Regions from separate parts of the Nonomuraea maheshkhaliensis genome, predicted to be linked through region 2. Evidence: riboswitches for the same ligand, from Rfam matches in the RefSeq annotation. Region 2 holds a riboswitch; the other holds the start of a gene.
What was found. Region 2 has a riboswitch for glycine ahead of gcvP (aminomethyl-transferring glycine dehydrogenase). Riboswitches for the same ligand answer to the same signal wherever they lie in the genome.

Region 1: linked by a shared signal. The riboswitch ahead of gcvT (glycine cleavage system aminomethyltransferase GcvT) and the one ahead of gcvP (aminomethyl-transferring glycine dehydrogenase) in region 2 are both predicted to bind glycine.

Annotation. Positions count from the first base shown of each region.
Region 1 is NZ_BAAAMU010000016.1:113,179-120,658, reverse strand. Features, by position in the region: gene ABFX54_RS13910 (DUF6286 domain-containing protein) at 1-109, shown strand, start outside; gene ABFX54_RS13905 (hypothetical protein) at 186-701, shown strand; gene ABFX54_RS13900 (L-serine ammonia-lyase) at 749-2,125, opposite strand; gene gcvH (glycine cleavage system protein GcvH) at 2,181-2,573, opposite strand; gene gcvT (glycine cleavage system aminomethyltransferase GcvT) at 2,570-3,655, opposite strand; glycine riboswitch at 3,787-3,884, opposite strand; gene ABFX54_RS13885 (gamma-glutamyl-gamma-aminobutyrate hydrolase family protein) at 3,967-4,659, opposite strand; gene ABFX54_RS13880 (3-oxoacyl-ACP reductase) at 4,667-5,431, opposite strand; gene ABFX54_RS13875 (aldehyde dehydrogenase family protein) at 5,437-6,780, opposite strand; gene ABFX54_RS13870 (glutamine synthetase family protein) at 6,790-7,480, opposite strand, start outside.
Region 2 is NZ_BAAAMU010000067.1:39,315-46,794, reverse strand. Features, by position in the region: gene ABFX54_RS35005 (sugar phosphate nucleotidyltransferase) at 1-433, shown strand, start outside; gene ABFX54_RS35000 (double zinc ribbon and FHA domain-containing protein) at 684-1,196, shown strand; gene ftsR (transcriptional regulator FtsR) at 1,288-1,914, shown strand; gene ABFX54_RS34990 (bifunctional nuclease family protein) at 2,048-2,518, shown strand; gene ABFX54_RS34985 (MerR family transcriptional regulator) at 2,666-3,286, shown strand; glycine riboswitch at 3,492-3,592, shown strand; gene gcvP (aminomethyl-transferring glycine dehydrogenase) at 3,772-6,606, shown strand; gene ABFX54_RS34975 (tetratricopeptide repeat protein) at 6,723-7,480, shown strand, end outside.

The DNA of each region.
Region 1 (7,480 bases), on a different contig from region 2:
GGGCCAGATGTTGCGGCAGGTCGGGGTCGCGGTGGGGGACCGCCTGGCGGGCGTGGGCACCCTCGGGACCGGCGAGGTCGTGGTACGCCTGCGCAGGAGGTCCGCGTGATGGGCTCTCCGGTACGGCGGGAGCGCCGGGTGATCTGCCGGGACAGCGGGAGGCGGGACAGCGGGAGGTACGTCTGATGCGTCAGTACACCGGGAATCGGGTCGGGCTGGCGATCGTCGGGGCGACGCTGCTGGGCCTCGGCGGGTACGCGTGGCTGCGCGGCGAGGACCGGTTCCTCGGCCTGCCGCCGGGCGCCAGGGTGCTGCCCGCGCAGGCGTACCGGACGCTGGCGGAGGAGCCGTGGCCGCTGTGGTTCCTGGCCCTGGGCCTGCTGCTGCTGGCCCTGGTCTGCCTGCGCTGGCTGCTGCTGTGCCTGGGCTGGGGCCGCAGGGGCACGCCCAACGGCACGGGCACGGCCATGCTGTTCGTGGGCCTCAAGGGCGTGGAGGGGCTGGGCCGGGCGGGGGTCAGAGTCGCCGAGGACGGGCTGCGCATCTCGCTGACCTGCCCGGCGGCGGCCGACGTGGGCGCGGTGGTGGGCAAGCTGGACGGCGACATCGTCGGCCGGATCCGGCGGGAGGTCCGCGATGACGAGGCCCCCGCCGTCGTACGGCTGCACGTGCGCCGCCCGGCCGGCGCCCGGTCACGTTGACGGCAGAGCCGGCGCCCGGTCACGTTGTCGGCCGAGCCGCCGTCCGGTCAGCACTCGATCACGTTGACGGCCAGGCCGCCGCGTGAGGTCTCCTTGTACTTGTCCAGCATGTCCTGCCCGGTGATGCGCATCGTCTTGATGGCCTTGTCGAGCGCCACGTAGTGCCGCCCGTCGCCGCGCAGGGCGATCCTGGCGGCGGTGATGGCCTTGTTGGAGGCGACCGCGTTGCGCTCGATGCACGGGATCTGGACCAGGCCGCCGATCGGGTCGCAGGTCAGCCCCAGGTTGTGCTCGATGCCGATCTCGGCGGCGTTCTCCACCTGCTCGGGGGTGCCGCCGAGCACCTCGGTGAGGCCGGCGGAGGCCATGGAGCAGGCCGAGCCCACCTCGCCCTGGCAGCCCACCTCCGCGCCGGAGATCGAGGCGTTCTCCTTGAACAGCACGCCGATCGCGCCGGCCGTCAGCAGGAAGCGGACCACGCCCTCGTCGTCGGCGTGGGGGACGAAGCGGGTGTAGTAGGTCAGGACGGCCGGGATGATGCCGGCGGCGCCGTTGGTGGGGGCGGTGACGATGCGGCCGCCCGCGGCGTTCTCCTCGTTGACGGCGAGGGCGAAGAGCGTCACCCAGTCCATGGCCTGGAGCGGGTCCTTCTCGGCCGGCTCCGACTGCAGGCGGCGGTGCAGCTGGTTGGCGCGGCGCTTGACCTTCAGGCCGCCGGGCAGGACGCCCTCCTTGGAGATGCCGCGGCGCACGCACTCGGACATCACCCGCCACAGGTTGAGCAGGCCCTCCCGGATCTGCTCCTCGGTGCGGCCGAAGGCCTGCTCGTTCTCCAGCACGAGGGCGGAGATCGACAGACCCGTGTTGGAGCAGTGCTTGAGCAGCTCCTCGCCGGTGGTGAACGGGAAGGGCAGCACCGTGTCGTCGGGCTTGATGCGGTCGGCGCCGGTGGCCTGCTCGTCCACCACGAAGCCGCCGCCGACGGAGAAGTAGACCTTCTCCTTGATCGGCTCGCCGGAGGCGGCGTAGGCGGTGAAGCGCATGCCGTTGGGATGTTCCGGCAGCGAGATCTTGCGTTCGAAGACGAGGTGCTCGCCGACGACGAACGGGATCTCGTGCGTGCCGTAGAGCTTGAGCGTGCCGGACTCGCGCATCGCGGCGATGCGGGCCTCGACGCTGTCGACGTCCACCAGTTCGGGCTTCTCGCCGGACAGGCCGAGCAGGACCGCCTTGTCGCTGCCATGGCCCTTGCCGGTCAGGCCGAGCGAGCCGTACAGGATGGCCTCGACCCGGGCAACCCGGTCGAGCAGGCCGTCCTCGTGCAGGCCGCGGGCGAATTTGTGCGCGGCGGCCATCGGGCCGCCGGTGTGGGAGCTGGACGGTCCGATACCGATCTTGAACAGGTCGAAGACGCTGATCGCCATTGATGTGCGCCCTTCTTGGGGGCCGGGGCCCGGCCGTGCGGGCCCCGGCGGTGGGTCAGGACTCGCTGCCCTTGGTGAGCGCTGTGTACTCCTCGGGCGTGAGCAGCTCTTCGGTGTCGCCTTCCACGCGCACCTTGAACATCCAGCCCTCGCCGTAGGAGTCGCTGTTCACCAGGCCGGGGTCGTCCACGACGGCCTGGTTGACCTCCACGATCTCGCCGCCGACCGGCGCGTAGATCTCGTTGACCGACTTGGTCGACTCCACCTCGCCGACGGAGTCGCCCCGCTCGATGGTCGAGCCGACCTCGGGGAGCTGCACGTAGACGACATCACCAAGGGCCTCGGCGGCGAAGGCCGTGATGCCGACGGTCACGGTGAGGCCGTCTTCGAGCCCGGCCACCCACTCGTGCTCCTTGGTGTAGCTCAGGTCGTCAGGGATGTTGCTCACTTGTTCCTCCTGTAGAAGGGCAGCTCGACCACGTCCATAGGTTCATGGCTGCCCCGGATGTCCACGGCCAGGCCTGTTTCCGCACCGGTGTCCACGTAGGCCATCGCGATCGGCTTGCCCAGGGTCTGGGAAGGCGCGCCGCTGGTGACCACGCCGACGACGGCGCCGTCTTTCGTGACCGGGTAACCGTGGCGCGGCACCCGGCGGCCCCGCGCGACCAGGCCGACGAGCCGGCGTCGCGGCGTGTCGTCCTTGACCGCCTCGAGCGCCGACCTGCCGACGAAGTCACCGGGCTTGTCGAATTTCACCACCCGGCCCAGCCCCGCGTCGAACGGAGTGAGGCCGGCGTGCAGCTCGTTGCCGTAAAGAGGCATGCCGGCTTCGAGCCTGAGCGTGTCGCGGCTGGACAGGCCGGCGGGCTTGAGCCCGTACGGCTCCCCGGCCGCCGTGAGGGCGTGCCACAGCGGCACCGCGTCGTCGTTGGCGACGAACAGCTCGAACCCGTCCTCGCCGGTGTAGCCGGTACGGGCGATGAGGGCCTGCCGGCCGTCCACCACGCCGGGCAGCCCGGCGTAGTACTTGAGCCCGGCGAGGTCGGCGTCGGTGAGCGTGGCCAGGATCTCCTGCGAGCGGGGCCCCTGGACGGCGATCAGCGCGTACTGGTCGGACCGATCCTCGACGACCACATCGAACGCCTTAGAGCGAATTTTCAGCTCATTTCCGACTTTTTCGTAGTTCGAGGCGTTGGCCACGACCATGAACTCCTCGTCCCCGAGCCGGTAGACGATGAGGTCGTCGAGCACCCCGCCGCGCTCGTCCACGATCATGGTGTAGCGCGCCCGCCCGGGCGCCAGCGCCGACAGATGCCCGACCAGCGCGTGGTCCAGCGCTTGGCCGGCCTGCGGCCCGGTCAGGAAGATCTCTCCCATGTGGGACAGGTCGAACAGCCCGGCCGCCTCGCGCACGGCCTTGTGCTCCGCGGACTCGCTGCCGTACCGGAGCGGCATGAGCCAGCCCGCGAAGTCGGTGAGCGTGGCGCCGAGGCTCTCGTGAACGTCTCGTAGCGGTGTCGGTCGGGACATTGGTCGCACCTCAGGACAGGGTTGGATGCCAGGATCCTCCCCCTCTGTCATCGATGCCTGAGAGCTTCGCCCGACTTTTGCCGGACTTTCACCTTCGGCGAGGCCCACGGGCCTGCTTTCCAGAGGTCACCCTTAGCCGTGCGGTCCTTTGCCTTGAGAGGTTTGCGGGGAGGGCTTGCTCCTTCAGGGACCCTGACCGGCTGTCAGGGTGCTCTCCCGCACGATGCGTCGGTGATGCCCGCCAGCCTAGTGCCGACCGGGGGTCGTTGTCGCGTCCAGGGCAGCCGTGACCGGCCGCCGGCGCGCGCGTCTCAGCAGGCGGACACCAGCGCGTCGAACAACGCGTGGCCCTCCGCCATCTCCGCGTGCCACTGCACGGCCACCACGAAAGCCGCGTCCAGTTCGACGGCCTCGATCGTGCCGTCGGCGCTCGCGGCCGTGACCGCCAGGCCGGGGGCCAGGCGATCGACGGCCTGGTGATGGTAGTGCGGGACCGTCACCGGCTCCTCGCCCAGCGCCTTCGCCAGCCGGGTGCCCGGCACGACGCTCACCGGCAGGTCGCCGAAACGGCCGGGGCCCGGGCAGTGGTCCGTGTGGCCGACCACGTCGGGCAGGTGCTGGTGCAGGCTGCCGCCCAGGGCCACGTTGAGCACCTGGAGGCCGCGGCAGATGCCCAGATACGGCAGCCCGGCCTCCAGGGCCGCGGCGAGCAGGGCGAACTCCGCCTCGTCGCGGACCTCCCTGACGTAGCCGATCCGCTCGTGCGGGGCGGCGTCGTATCTGGTCGGGTCGATGTCGCCGCCCCCGGCCAGGATCAGCCCGTCCAGGCCGCGCACGACGGAGGCGGGCGCGCCGGCCGGAGGCAGCACGACCGGCTGGCCGCCGGCCCGCACGACCTGCTCCACGTACGCGTACGGCAGCAGCGCGGCCGTCGTGTCCTGCCACACCGTGAACGAGGCGGGCTCGACGTAACAGGTGATGCCGATGACGGGACGACGCACCATGATCTCCTTAGAGGGGCGTGACGTAGGCGCCGGAGATGCCGCCGTCCACCAGGAACTCGCTGCCGGTGATGAACGAGGCGTCGTCGCTGGCCAGGAACGCCACCGCCGCCGCGATCTCCGACGCCTCGGCGAAGCGGCCCACGGGGACGTGCACCAGCCGCCGCCGCGCCCGTTCGGGATCCTTGGCGAACAACTCCCGCAGCAGCGGCGTGTTCACCGGCCCGGGGCACAGGGCGTTGACCCTGATGCCCTCCCTGGCGAACTGCACGCCCAGCTCCCGCGACATCGCCAGCACCCCGCCCTTGGACGCGGTGTAGGAGATCTGCGAGGTGGCCGAGCCCATCACCGCCACGAAGGAGGCGGTGTTGATGATCGAGCCCTTGCCCTGGCGGCGCATGTACGGGATCGCGTGCTTGCAGCACAGGTAGACGCTGGTCAGGTTGACCTCCTGGACGCGGCGCCATGCGTCGATGCCGGTCTCCAGGATCGAGTCGTCGTCGGGCGGGGAGATGCCGGCGTTGTTGAAGGCGATGTCCACGCTGCCGTAGGTGTCGTGCGCCGTGGCGAACATCCGTACGACGTCGTCCTCGCTGGTCACGTCGGCCCGCACGAACAGGCCGCCGACCTCGGTCGCGGCCTTGACCCCCGCCTCTTCGTCGATGTCCGCGCAGACCACCTTGGCGCCCTCTTCGGCGAAGCGGCGGGCCGTGGCCAGCCCGATGCCGCCGCCCGCGCCGGTGATGACCGCCACCCGATCCTGCAACCGCTGCATGTGTGTCACTCCGATGAGATGAAGACGTTCTTGGTCTCGGTGAACGCGGCCAGGGCGTCCGGGCCGAGCTCCCTGCCGAGGCCGGACTGCTTGAAGCCGCCGAACGGGGTCCAGTAGCGGACGGAGGAGTGGGAGTTGACCGACAGCGCGCCCGACTCGACCGCCCTGGCCACGCGCAGCGCCCGGCCGACGTCGCGGGTCCAGATCGAGCCGCTCAGGCCGTAGGGGGTGTCGTTGGCGATCCGCACGGCCTGCGCCTCGTCCTCGAACCTGACCACCGACACGACCGGGCCGAAGATCTCCTCGGTGAACGCGCGGTCCGTCAGCTCGGGGGTCAGCACCGTCGGCGGGAACCAGAAGCCCTTGCCCTGGGGGCAGGAGCCCCGCAGCCAGGGGGTGCCCTCGACGAAGCCGCGGACCCGGTCGAGGTGCTCCGCGCTGATCAGCGGGCCCATCTCGGTGCTCTCGTCACGCGGGTCGCCGACCTTGACGCCCTGGACGGCCGGGGCGAGCAGGGACATGAACTCGTCGTACACGGACGACTGGACGAGGATCCTCGACCGGGCGCAGCAGTCCTGGCCGGCGTTGTCGAAGACGGCGTAGGGGGCGGTGCGGGCGGCCTTGTCCAGGTCGGCGTCGGCGAAGACGATGTTCGCCGACTTGCCGCCCAGCTCCAGCGTGACCCGCTTGACCTGGCGCGCCGCCTTGGCCGCGATCTCCTTGCCCACCTCGGTCGAGCCGGTGAAGACGATCTTCGCCACGTCGGGGTGCTCGACCAGGCGGGCTCCCGCGACCTCCCCTGCTCCAGGCAGCACCTGGAGCACCCCCTCGGGGAGGCCCGCCGCCAGGGCCAGCTCGGCCAGCCTCAGCGCGGTCAGCGGAGTCCACTCGGCCGGCTTGACGATCACGGTGTTGCCCGCCGCCAGCGCCGGGGCCATGCCCCACGTCGTGATCACCATCGGGAAGTTCCACGGCACGATGATCCCCACGACGCCCATGGGCTCCTGGAACGTCAGGTTCACCCCGCCGGGCACCGGGATCTGCTTGCCGTGGTCGCGCTCAGGCGCGCCCGCGTAGAAGTGCAGCACGTCGCGGACGTTGCCGGCCTCCCAGCGGGCGTTGGCGACGGTGTGGCCGGCGTTGGCCAGCTCAAGCCCCGCCAGCTCCTCGCCGTGCGCGTCCACCAGGTCGGCGAAGCGGCGCAGCAGCCGCGCCCGGTCGCCCGGGGCCACCTCGCGCCACGTCGCGTACGCCTTCCTGGCACGCTCCACGGCCCGGTCGACCTCGGCCGCGTCGCGGAGCTCGACGTCGGCCAGGACGTCCTCGGTGGCCGGATTTACGATCTTCATGCGCCCCCGTCACATCCGTTCGAAACCACGGAACAGCTCCCAGTCCGTCACCGCCGCGTCGTAGGCGGCCAGCTCCACCCGCGCGTTGTTCGCGTAGTGGTCGACCACGTCCTCCCCGAACGACTCCTTGGCCAGCTTCGACCCCTCGAACAGGGCCAGCGCGTCGCGCAGCGTGTAGGGCACGGTCTCGGCCCCGCTGACGTAGGCGTTGCCCGGGCACGGGTCCTCCAGCGGCAGCTCGGCGTCGATGCCGTGCAGGCCGGCCGCGATCAGCGCCGCCACCGCCAGGTACGGGTTCACGTCGCCGCCCGGCACCCGGTTCTCCACCCGCAGCGACGGGCCGTGGCCGACGAGCCTGAGCGAGCAGGTGCGGTTGTCCACGCCCCACTTGACCGCCGTCGGGGCGAAGCTGCCGGGGACGAAGCGCTTGTAGGAGTTGACGTTGGGGGCGTACAAGAGGGTCAGCTCCCGCATGCACGCCAGTTGCCCGGCGATGAAGCGGGCGCCGAGCGGCGAGAGCCCGTAGGGTCCCTCGCCCGCCATGACGAGCTCGCCGTCCTCGCCGCGGAGGGAGATGTGCACGTGGCAGGAGTTGCCCTCACGCTGGTTCGGCTTGGCCATGAAGGTGATCGAACGGCCCTCCTGGGCCGCGATCTCCTTGGCGCCGTTCTTGTAGATGGCGTGGTTGTCGCAGGTGGCC
Region 2 (7,480 bases):
CTTCGCCGCCGACGGGCGCGGCGGCTTCGTGGTGCCCGAGTTCAGCCCGGCCATCGACGGGCTGGCCGCGTTCATGCGCCTGCTCGGGCTGGTGGCCCGCACCCGCCTGTCGCTCAGCCAGATCGACGCGCGGATCCCCGAGGTGAAGCTGCTGCGCCGGACGGTCCCCACGCCGTGGGCGGCCAAGGGCGCCGTCATGCGCTCGGTCATGGAGGCGGCCGAGGCCGAGCCCGACGGCCGCCGCGTCGACACCACCGACGGCGTGCGCGTGGCGCACGACGACGGGAGCTGGGTGCTGGTGCTGCCCGCCGCCGCCGAGCCCGTCACCGACCTGTGGGCGGAGGCCGGCGACGTGGACGGCGCCCAGACGCTGCTCGAACGCTGGGCCCGCATCGTGGAGCAGGCGGCGGGCCGGCCCGGTCACGGAACGTGATCGGAAAGGCTTTGCCGATGATGTGCGCGGAGAGTGCCGCAAGATCGTAATGTAGAAACGCGCGGCGGCATGGACCACGGGGCGGGGGCGGCGGTAACTTTGTCTGCGTCCGAACCAACGTGCAGCGCCCCGCCTTGACCTTTGCCGCTGATCAGCGTAAGTTGCGGCATTCGCAAACTTGAAATAGCGAAGCGAGGCGCGCCCCAGAGCACCGTCGCCGCGTCTTCGCGGTAGGAGGCCGAGCCGATCGATGCCGAGCGTCTACTGCACGCAGTGCGGGCACGCCAACCCCGAGGATGCCCGTTTCTGTTCCCGCTGTGGGTCACCGCTGACCAGGCCCGAGGTCTCCGGGGACACCACGTCGACGATCTCCGTCGCGGGAATAGAGGCGTACGAGGCTGAGACAGGCGACATGCTCCTGGCCGAGCGGGCGCTGGTCGAGCAGCTGCCGCCCGGCACGGCGTTGCTCACCGTCACCAGGGGCCCCAACCAGGGCAGCCGGTTCCGGCTGGACAAGGAGCTGACCACCACGGGGCGCCATCCGGAGAGCGACATCTTCCTCGACGACATCACCGTCTCCCGCCGCCACGTCGAGTTCTACCGCCACCGCGGCGGCCAGTTCTCCGTGCGCGACGTGGGCAGCCTCAACGGCACCTACGTCAACAGGGAGCGCATCGAGGAGGTCCCCCTGCACTCCGGAGACGAGGTGCAGATCGGCAAGTTCCGCCTCGTCTTCCTGATGCGAGGCAACTCCGGGGTATGAGCGGGCGGAGCGAGAGACCCATGGACACGGCCTCCGCACGCCCGCGGCCACGGGAGGCGGTCGCGTGAGTTCTCAGGCGGCACGGTCGCACATGAGCATCGGGGAGGTGCTCGCGCTCCTGCAGGGCGAGTTCCCCGATGTCACGATCTCCAAGATCAGGTTTCTGGAGGGCGAGGGGCTGATCGAGCCGGAGCGCAGCCCCTCCGGCTACCGCAAGTTCACCCACCTCCACGTGGAGCAGCTGCGCTTCATCCTCACCGAGCAGCGCGACCACTACCTCCCGCTGCGGGTGATCAAGGACCGGATGGCCGAGAGCTTCGGCCGGCCACGCGAGGTCCGGCAGACGCAGGAGGTCAGGCTCGACCGGGCCGAGCTGCTCGAGGCCGCCGAGATCGACGAGGAGACGCTCGCCGAGCTGGAGGACTACGGCCTGCTCGTGCCCGTGGCCAGGCGCTACGACGAGGAGGCGCTCAAGGTGGCCCGCGCCGTGGGCGCCCTGTCCCAGTTCGGCCTGCACGCCCGCCACCTGCGGGCGGTCAAGGCCGCGGCCGAGCGCGAGGCCGGGCTCGTCGAGCAGACCGTCGCCCCGATACTCAAACGGCGCGCCCCCGGCGCCATCGGCGAGGCCGACGAAGCCGCCAGGGAATTGACCGCGCTGCTGCTCGACCTGCACGCATCCCTTGTACGCACGGGCGTCCGTTCGGTCCTGGGGCGTTGAGAGCGTCGCGAGCTGCCAGGCGCGGGCACATTCGAGGCCTGCCGGGTGTTACGTTGAATTGAAGAAGCCATGTCAGCAGAAGTGATGACCGAAGAGCTGTGCCGGGTGACCGGTCAGGAATACGGAGCAGCCCGTGTTGCAGATGGAGGTCGTGGGCGTTCGAGTTGAAATGCCCACTAATCAGCCGATCGTCTTGCTCAAGGAGGCACACGGGGAGCGGTTTCTTCCGATATGGATTGGCATGACCGAGGCCACCGCCATCGCGCTGGCCCAGGCGGAGGAGCCGCCGCCGCGGCCCCTCACCCATGACCTGTTCAGAGACGTGCTGAGCGCGCTCGGCGTCGGGCTGCGCGCGGTCAACATCGTCGCCCTGCGTGACGGCATCTTCTTCGCCGACCTGGTCTTCTCCAACGGCGTGGAGGTGAGCGCGCGGCCGTCCGACTCGATCGCGCTCGCGCTGCGCACCGGGGCCCGCATCTTCGCCAGCGAGGAGGTCGTCCAGGAAGCCGGGGTCATCATCCCGGACGACCAGGAGGACGAGGTGGAGAAGTTCAGGGAGTTCCTTGACACGATCACTCCCGAGGACTTCGGCAGGGCGGGGTAGGTATTTCAGTGCATTTACGCTTCACGACGCGCCGAGCCGGATCGTTGACTGCGCATGGTCACGGTCCTACGGTGCAAGTGAAACCCGTGGTCGCCCTTTACGAACCCCCAGATCAGGCCACGGGATGAGAGAAAGCCGGAGGTCCGCGTGGCGGTCAGCAGCGGCGAGGGAAAGACGGCCGGCCAGGAAGATCCGGTACGGCGCGAGAGCGCGCGGCAGCGTGCCGGAGAGCAGGGTCTGCTCTTCGACCAGCAACCCAGGACGCTGCCGGGTGACATCGGATACCGCGGGCCGACGGCCTGTGCGGCGGCCGGCATCACCTACAGGCAGCTCGACTACTGGGCGCGCACCGGTCTGGTGGAGCCCACGATAAGAGCCGCGCAGGGCTCGGGCTCCCAGCGGCTCTACAGCTTCCGCGACATCCTGGTGCTCAAGGTCGTCAAGCGGCTGCTCGACACCGGAGTGTCGCTGCAGCAGATCCGCACGGCCGTGCAGCACCTGCGTGACCGCGGGGTCGGTGACCTCGCGCAGATCACGCTCATGAGCGACGGCGTCAGCGTCTACGAGTGCACCTCGGCCGACGAGGTGATCGACCTGCTCCAGGGCGGCCAGGGCGTGTTCGGCATCGCGCTCGGCCGGGTCTGGCGTGAGGTCGAGGGCTCCCTCGCGGAGCTGCCGGGGGAACGCGCGGCGGTCGAGGACACCGTCCCGGCCGACCATCCCGCTGACGAGCTGGCCCGCAGGCGACGCGCCCGCCGCACCGGCTGAGGGCACCCGGCTCCACGAGGGCCGGGATGCCGGACGAGGGGACTCCGATCCCCGGTAAGACGCGCAAGGCCCCTGGGAGCGCGGGGCCCCGCGACCACCTCCCGGGAAGGCGCCTGGGAGCGCTGAATCCCCAGGGAACACGCACGCGACGGTCCGATGACCGGCTAATGGGGCGTAGCGGTGTAATCTAGGACAGCAAGGCTGACGACCCCGTGCGGGAGAGTCCCCGGGCCCATCGCGGCACCGGGGCGCCGAAGGAGCAACCCTCCCCGGAATCTCTCAGGCATCCTGTACCGCTCGGGCGAGGCGACTCTGGAAAGCAGGCGCTCCCGCCAGGGGCGCCTCACCGACGGTGCAAGCCCCACCGGGGGTGAAGCTCTCAGGTCGCGGTAGCACGTACGTCGTGCGGCCGCGCTGACAGAGGGGGAGATCCGGCACTCGCCCGCGCCCTGGCGCCGGTCTCCACAGCCTCGGGAGGCACACCCATGACCGATCTGTCAGCTCCGCCGTTCTCGTCCAGGCACATCGGCCCGTCGGAGTCCGAGCAGCAGCGCATGCTCGAAGCCGTGGGCTTCGAGTCCGTGGCGGATCTGGTGGCGGTGGCCGTGCCCGAGTCCATCAGGGTCAAGGACCGCCTCAAGCTGCCCGCCGCGATCGGCGAGGCCGAGGCCGTCGCCGAGCTGCGCGCCCTGGCCGGGCGCAACCGCGTGCTCACCTCGATGATCGGCCTGGGCTACTACGACACCGTCACGCCCGCCGTCATCCGCCGCAACCTGCTGGAGAACCCGGGCTGGTACACCGCCTACACGCCGTACCAGCCGGAGATCTCGCAGGGGCGCCTGGAGGCGCTGCTGAACTTCCAGACCGTCGTCTCCGACCTCACCGGCCTGCCCGTCTCGGGCGCGTCCCTGCTGGACGAGGCCACCGCCGCCGCCGAGGCCATGACGCTGGCCCGCCGGGCGGGCAAGTCCAAGAGCTCCGTGTTCGTGGTGGACGCCGACGCGCTGCCCCAGACCAAGGCCGTGCTCGCCACCAGGGCCGAGCCGCTCGGCATCACGCTGGTGGAGCACCCGCTCGACGGCGAGCTGCCCGAAAGCTTCGGCGTGCTCGTGCAGTACCCCGGCGCCTCGGGCCGGCTGCGCGACTTCCGCGCCGTGGCCGCCGCCGCCCACGAGGCCGGCGCGCTGGTCGTGGCCGCCGCCGACCTGCTGGCCCTGACGCTCATCGCCGCCCCCGGCGAGCTGGGCGCCGACATCGCCATCGGCTCATCGCAGCGCTTCGGCGTGCCGTTCGGGTTCGGCGGGCCGCACGCCGCCTACATGTCCGTACGCGAGGGGCTGCAGCGCCAGCTCCCCGGCCGCCTGGTGGGCGTGTCGGTGGACGCCGACGGCGACCCCGCCTACCGCCTGGCCCTGCAGACCCGCGAGCAGCACATCCGCCGCGAGAAGGCCACCAGCAACATCTGCACCGCCCAGGTCCTGCTGGCCGTCATCGCCGGCATGTACGCCGTCTACCACGGCCCCGAGGGCCTGCGCCGCATCGCCCACCGCGTCCACCGGCACGCCGGCGCGCTGGCCGCCGGGCTGCGCGAGGGCGGCGTGGAGATCGTGCACCAGGAGTTCTTCGACACTGTGCTCGCCCGCGTGCCCGGCCGGGCCGCCGAGGTCGTGGCCGCCGCCGCCGAGCGGGGCGTCAACCTCTGGCGGGTGGACGACGACCACGTCTCCGTCGCCTGCGACGAGAAGACCGGGGCCGCCGAGGTGGCCGCCGTGCGGGCCGCCTTCGGGATCTCCCCGGACGGCGGGGCCGCGCCCGAGCACACCCCCGACGCGCTGCCCGCCGAGCTCCTGCGCGAGAGCGCGTACCTGACCCACCCGGTCTTCCACGCCCACCGCTCCGAGACCGCGATGCTGCGCTACCTGCGCAAACTGCAGGACAAGGACATCGCGCTCGACCGCTCCATGATCCCGCTCGGCTCCTGCACGATGAAGCTGAACGCGACCACCGAGATGGAGCCGATCACCTGGCCCGAGTTCGCCGCGATCCACCCGTACGCGCCCGCCGGGCAGACCGAGGGCTACCGCGAGCTCATCGGCACGCTGGAGGGCTGGCTGGCCGAGGTGACCGGCTACGACGCCGTCTCCCTCCAGCCGAACGCCGGCTCCCAGGGCGAGTTCGCCGGGCTGCTGGCCATCCGCGCCTACCACCGCGACCAGGGCCAGGGCGAGCGCGACGTCTGCCTCATCCCGTCCTCGGCCCACGGCACCAACGCCGCCAGCGCCGTCATGGCCGGCATGCGGGTCGTCGTCGTGGCCTGCGACTCCGACGGCAACATCGACCTGGCCGACCTCGACGCCAAGATCGACAAGCACCGGGACGCGCTGGCCGCGATCATGGTGACGTACCCGTCCACGCACGGCGTGTACGAGGAGAGCATCACCGAGGTCTGCGCCAAGGTGCACGAGGCCGGCGGCCAGGTGTACGTGGACGGCGCCAACCTCAACGCCCTGGTCGGCCTGGCCAAGCCGGGCGAGTTCGGGGCCGACGTGTCCCACCTCAACCTGCACAAGACCTTCTGCATCCCGCACGGCGGCGGCGGCCCCGGCGTCGGCCCGGTCGCGGTCCGCGCCCACCTGGCCTCCTACCTGCCGGGCCACCCGCTGCACGACGGCAGCGCGGTCGGTCCCGTCTCGGCGGCCCCGTACGGGTCGGCCGGCATCCTGCCGATCTCGTGGGCGTACGTCAGGATGATGGGCGCCGACGGGCTCACCGCCGCCACCGAGCAGGCCATCCTGTCGGCGAACTACCTGGCCAGGCGGCTGGCCCCGCACTACCCGGTCCTCTACACCGGCCGCGGCGGCCTGGTCGCCCACGAGTGCATCATCGACCTGCGCCAGATCACCAAGGAGACCGGCGTCACCGTCGACGACGTGGCCAAGCGGCTCATCGACTACGGCTTCCACGCCCCGACCATGTCGTTCCCCGTCGCCGGGACCCTCATGATCGAGCCGACCGAGAGCGAGGACCTCGCCGAGCTCGACCGCTTCGCCGACGCCATGGCCGCCATCAGGGCCGAGATCGCCAAGGTCGCCTCCGGCGACTACGACAGGACCGACAACCCGCTGCGGAACGCGCCCCACACGGCCGAGTCGGTCAGCGCCGACGAGTGGACGCACCCGTACGGGCGCGGCGAGGCCGCCTACCCGCTGCCGTCGCTGCGCGACGGCAAGTACTGGGTGCCGGTGCGCCGCATCGACCAGGCCTACGGCGACCGCAACCTGGTGTGCTCCTGCCCTCCGCTGGAGGCGTACGAGGACTGAGCCGGACGAGGTGGGAGGACTGTCACCCCCGGTGCCAGTCCTTCCGCGTCAAGTGAGCAGACATGATCGTCAGAAGTCGTTAGGCTTCGGTGCGACCGTCGCCCCAAGGAGCTCTCTTGACGTCCTCAGAGCTGGAGACACCGCCCCTCGACACCGCCCGCCGCCTGGCCGAGGAGGGTGACCTCGACGCCGCGGCCGACATCCTGAGCCGGCTCGCGGCCGACCCCGCCGAGCCCGACAGGGCGCAGGCCGCCGTGGGCCTGGCCGTGGTGCTGGAGCAGCGCGGCGACGTCGAGCGGGCCAGGGCCGCAGCCAGGACCGCCCTGGCCACCGGGCACCCCGAATACGCCGCCCAGGCGGCCTGTCACCTGGCCCAGGGCTTCGAACGGGAGGGCCGGGCCGACCAGGCCAGGGCCGCCTGGCAGGCCGTCCTCGGCGTCGGCACGGCCGCGTACGTGCCGCTGGCCCACCTCGCGCTGGCCCGGCTGGCGGTCGAGGCGGGCAACCTGGAGGAGGCCGGTGACGAGTTGCGCGCCGCCGTGCGCGCGGGGGTCGAGTCCGGCGACGACAAGATGGGCGCGCAGGCGGCGCAGCGGCTGGCCGAGCTGATGCTGGAGCACGGGGAGCCGGGCCCGGCGGCCGAGGTGCTGCTGGAGGCGCTGGAGTTCGCCCCCGCCGACGAGGTGCCCGGCCTGCGGGTCCAGCTCGGCATCGCGCATCTGGAGCTGGCCTGCGCCGAGTTCGCCGAGAGCGTCGAGGGCGGCGCCGACCCGCGCACCGGCGCGCTGGCCATCGAACTGCTCGCCCGCACCCTGCCGCTGCGCGGGCGCGACGACGACGCGGGCCGGGTGTGGACGTACGGGCTCGAACACGA